2 regions of the Paraburkholderia sp. BR14320 genome follow, and region 1 is predicted to be linked to the other one. Evidence: predicted binding sites of a transcription regulator. Region 1 holds the regulator's gene; the other holds the start of a gene.

Evidence for each region. The regulator FNR, encoded in region 1, switches genes on or off when oxygen is low (the NO sensors DNR and NnrR bind a similar motif). The targets are predictions, from matches to a motif close to TTGATNNNNATCAA.
Region 2: a site for FNR is predicted at 1,159-1,172, ahead of AB3X89_RS02535 (universal stress protein). Genes of this name have one in related genera too.

What each region holds. Positions count from the first base shown of each region.
Region 1 covers NZ_JBFPKG010000001.1:13,366-15,829, reverse strand. Annotated here, with positions in the region: gene AB3X89_RS00085 (universal stress protein) at 25-486, opposite strand; gene AB3X89_RS00080 (response regulator) at 735-1,142, shown strand; gene fnr (fumarate/nitrate reduction transcriptional regulator Fnr) at 1,159-1,941, shown strand; gene AB3X89_RS00070 (PAS domain S-box protein) at 2,064-2,464, shown strand, end outside.
Region 2 covers NZ_JBFPKG010000001.1:560,185-562,648, reverse strand. Annotated here, with positions in the region: gene AB3X89_RS02535 (universal stress protein) at 241-1,080, opposite strand; gene AB3X89_RS02530 (ChaB family protein) at 1,246-1,482, opposite strand; gene AB3X89_RS02525 (lipocalin family protein) at 1,701-2,282, opposite strand.

The sequences.
Region 1 (2,464 bases):
CCGGCTGCTGCGCGGCGCGGCGCTTCAGGGCCGCGGGTGGCCTTGTTCGTCATGCCGCACGATCAGCACCGGTATGTCGGTCGCCCGTACCAGCGACTCCGCGACGCTGCCGAGCAGAAAGCGCTGCACGCCATGGCGGCCATGCGTGCCCATCACGATCAGATCGGCCTGGATTTCGTCGGCGACGCGCGCGAGTACCGCCGACACGTTTTCGGCGTAAGCGTCGATCACCCGCACGCCGCCCGGCACCTGCGCCTCGCGCAACAGCTCGCGCGGCCCATCGAGCGCGCGGCTGGCGAAATCTTGCGCCGCGCTCGCCGGCTCCGGCTCGAAAGCCACGTCGGCATTGTTCGACCACTTGCCGTGCCCCACCACGCAGCAGGCTTCGAGCGTGGCGCCCGTCAGCTTCGCGAGCTTCAGCGCCTCGGCGAAGGCGCGCTGCGCGCTGGGACTGTCGTCGAGTGCAACCAGAATTCGTGCATACATGTCGGACTCCCTCTGAAAGCGCTGGCATGACCCGAAGTGGCGCCGTCGCGCGTTTGCACCGACAGTGTGAAGCGCGCGCCGCCACGCGGCTTGACGCAGGTCAACGGGCCGCCGCTCGGCGTCGCCGCCGCTGGACGACATCGCCAGCAAGCCACTAGGAATATTCCTACAACCACTGCCTGAACTCCTAGCACCGCTTAAAGCGCCGCCGATATATTTCCAAGGTTAGGTCGCCAATACTGGTCGGTATGGACAGCCCCCCGTCAGCCACCTTATCGAGAGTTTTTCTCGTCGACGATGCGACCGAGGTCCGGCGCCGGCTTGCTTGTCTGATCGCGCTGATTCCCGGCATCGAAATCGCCGGCGAGTCCGCGGGCGTCGAGCACGCGTTCGACGACATCGTCGCGAGTCGCGCCGATGTCGCGGTGCTGGACCCGTGTTTCTCGGGCAAGACCGACCTGCTGCTGCTCGCTGCGCTGTCGCGGGCGCGGCCGTCCATCGTCAGCATCGTGCTGACCAATCATGACGCGACGGCGTTTCGCCGCGCGTGCGAAGCGGCGGGCGCCGACTTCTTCTTCGACAAGACCTCGGAGTTCGAGCTCGCCTGCCGCGCCATCGAAGCGATTGCCTATGCGCGCCGTGCGCATCGGGTCTGACCGCCAGGAGCCGATCATGCAAGTTGCCGCAGTCCGTGAACCCCGCCACGACGCGCCTCGCACCTCGCACGTCGTACCGATCCACGTCGCGCCCAGCACCGCGGCGGCACGCCACGCCGTCACGCGCTGCTCCACCTGCGCGATGCGCGCGATCTGCATGCCGCCCGAGCTGACGCCGGACGAACTGAGCCGGCTCGACGCGTTGATCTGCTCGACGCGCTCGATTAAACGCGGCGACGCGCTGTATCGCGCGGGCGACGAGTTTCAAAGCATCTACGCGATACGCGCCGGCTCATTCAAAACCGTGGTCATGCATCGCGACGGCCGCGAGCACGTGACCGGGTTCCAGATTGCGGGCGACTCGCTTGGCCTCGACGGCATCGGCGAGGGCAAGCAGAATTGCGATGCGATCGCGCTCGAAGATAGCGTCGTGTGCATCATTCCGTTCGCGCAGCTAGAGGCGATCTGTCGCGAGATCAAACCGATGCAGCATCACATCTATCAGATGATGAGCGGCGAGATCGTGCGCGAATCGAGCCAGATGATGCTGCTGGGCACGATGACCGCCGAGCAGCGCGTCGCGACGTTCCTGCTGAATCTGTCGAAGCGCTTCAAGGCGCGCGGCTTTTCGGCCGCGGAGTTTCATCTGCGCATGACGCGCGAGGAAATCGGCTGCTTTCTGGGCATGAAGCTCGAAACGGTGAGCCGGATGTTCTCGAAGTTCCAGCGCGAACGCCTCGTCAAGGCGAACGGCAAAACGATCCGCATCGAAGACCCGGAACGACTGGCTCGGGTTTGAGCGTCGGCGCGGCGCTCGCCTCACGTTCGTTCGCGGGACATGCCGGGTGGAACCGGCGCTCCTGAACTGATATAACTCAGTGCGTTGCGGTACGCGACCTTGCGTGGCCGCCCGGAGGAGCGATGGGTCTATCGAGCGGCGAGTCTTCCTGCTTCACCAGTGTTGCGTCCGGGTCGGACGTGTCCGTCGAGGATCGCTATTTCATGTTGGTCGAAGCGGTACAGGACTACGCGATCTTCATGCTCGACCCCGCCGGCCGCGTAACCAGCTGGAATCCCGGCGCACAGCGCATCAAGGGCTACACGCCCGAAGAAATCATCGGCCAGCATTTCTCGAAGTTCTATACCCCGGAAGACATCGCGGCCGGCAAGCCCGCTCGCGAACTGGAAACCGCCGCAACCGTCGGCCGCGCCGAGGACGAAGGGTGGCGTGTGCGTCGCGACGGCTCGCGTTTCTGGGCCAACGTGGTCGTTTCCGCCGTGCACGATGCGTCGGGCGCGCTGCTCGGCTTCGCCAAGGTCAC
Region 2 (2,464 bases), 550 kb from region 1:
GGGCTCGCGCGCCAGTTCGGTTGATGCATGTCAACGGCGATACGGATCTGATGCGAACGCGTGCTGTGCGAGGCACCGCGCGGCAAGATGCACACCTGACGCAGGTCAATCCGAAAGGCGTTCGACCGTTGACGCACGCATTGCGCCACATCGCGGAGTCCGAGACTGGGCGCGCGAATCATGTCCAGAGCGAACGACGGTATTCGCGAACATGGCGTACCTCACGCAAACTGCGCGGATTCAGTTCGACATCAGAACCGGGACAGTCATCGATTGCAGCAGCGCGCGCGTAACACCGCCCCACACGGCTTCGTGCCAGCGCGCGTGACCGTATCCACCCATCACGATCAGGTCGCTGCCATGAGCCTGCGCGCACGACAGCAACTTGCTTCCCACGCGCTCTCCGGTGGCGCCTTCGAGTTCGAGCAAGTCGATGACCGCGTCGTGACGGGCGAGCGTACGTGCCATTTCCGTGCCCGGAATGCGCGCGCCAAGCGGCGCGTCCGCCGGTCCATGCACCGTCACGAGGATGTTCTGTCGCGCGCGGGAAATGAACGGCAGGGCGTCGTGGATGGCGCGGGTCGCCTCGCGGCTTCCATCCCATGCGATCAGGATGCGGTTGCCGACGCTCGGGAATACGCCCGTGTAGGGCACGAAGAGCACGGGTCGCCCTGCTGTCATCATCAGCTGTTCGCCAACGTGATCGTGGATGTATGTTTCGGAGGCGTTCGGGTTCGACTGGCCGGCGATGATAAGGTCAGCCAGACGCGCGTACCGTACGATGCTACGCATGTCGCTGGCGTCGCGGCATCGGAATTGGCCGGCGACCTCTGCGTGCCGGCACGCGGCGTCGAATAGATCACGCAAAGCCGCTCGCTGTTGATCGCTCTGCCGCATTACTTCCGCGTACATGCTGGCCGCGCCCGGTATCGCGGACAATATGTGAGGATCCGGAATGGGGGTGGCGTCCAGCCCCACCAATAGCGCATCAAACTGCCGGGCGACGCGCAACGCGATTTCGAGGCGCTGCCGCGCTGCCTGACTATCGTCCAGATGGACCAGCAAGTTGCGGTAGTTCATCGCATTGACTCCATCGGCACGCAAAAGATGTCTTCGCGCATGACTGAATCCAGTCCGGGTAGGCGGGAGACCGCAGCGTTGACGCAAGTCAACCGGATTGGGGGCCTGCGGGCTGTACAGCACAAAGGGCTTTGACCGGCAGCAGGAGCGCCACTATCCGGCGGATCAGCGGCGCGCTATCCACTCATTGCCGCCCTTGACGTAACGCCGCTTGACTGCCGCCCATGCCACGCGATGCGCGATTTCTTCGTGACGCGCATCGGCCGCGTATTCCTCGTATGCAGCGTTAAATGCAGCCCGATAGATCTCCTGCGCGTGCTGCGGCAGATGATCCCGAACCGATTCGGGCAGATCGGCATTGCTGAAATAGGGCACTTCGTTCTCCGCTCGAAGAGTCGGCATGTGCGTCGCGTGCACGGCGGCAGATCACGCCCAATTGCAGATGACCGCTGGGATGAAAAAGCGTGACGCTCAAATAAGAGGATGAGCGCCTGCGAGGCGCAGGCGTTGACGTGTATCAATGATGGAGCATCGGGACGTCCGACTAAAGGGTCTAGTTCCGTTGAAACGACGTCGATTTTGGTTTTACGCCACCGGTTTCGAACCACGTTCCCCGGATTTCATTCAGATCCCGGTGGGCCGATATGTTCCGCATCTTGTGGAACCTGCCGTATTCGCTGAACGTTGAAGCCCATACCGGCGAGTCGGGCAATCAGATCGAGGTAAGTCTCGTCGCCCATCGTTGGACTGCGCGAGAGCACCCACACCATGTCGCTGTCGACCATGCAGCGAATCGTGTGGTGATACTCAGGATCCACATACGCGGTCACAACCCGGACTTCGAATGGCCAGATGAGTCCGACTCGCCACGTCGTATTCCCCGTTCCACCCGCAACCTTCGCCACGAAGTGGCTTCCTGTGACCGGCTGTTCGAATGAGTGTCGTCGGCCGCGATAGTCGTCTGTGATTTTTCCATCGGCACGCAACGTCCATTCGTCGTAGCTGCCGACATAGTCGTTGTCGCTGAGATATGGCGTTTCCGCAATGACGAACCACTTTCCCATGTAGCGTTGCAGATCGATCGGCGGACCCGCGACACAGGCTGTGGGTTGGCCGGGGGCCTGCGGCGAAGCTGCCGGGATGTGCGCGCAGCCGGTCAGGCAAGCGGCGATGGCCGTCAAGCACGCTATCGAATTTCGCATTGGCGCAGTGTATGTTGAGCGGTCGTCATCGAGACGCGATTTCGCGAGACCAGCGATGCAGCGACGGTTGATCGGAGCGTTTAGCGCATGTCGCCATTGCACTCGCGCTGACTGCTGGCTCCGTTGATCTGCATCAATTCGCGCGCATCTCGATTGCGCAGGGCGATTCCGGCTCGGAACGA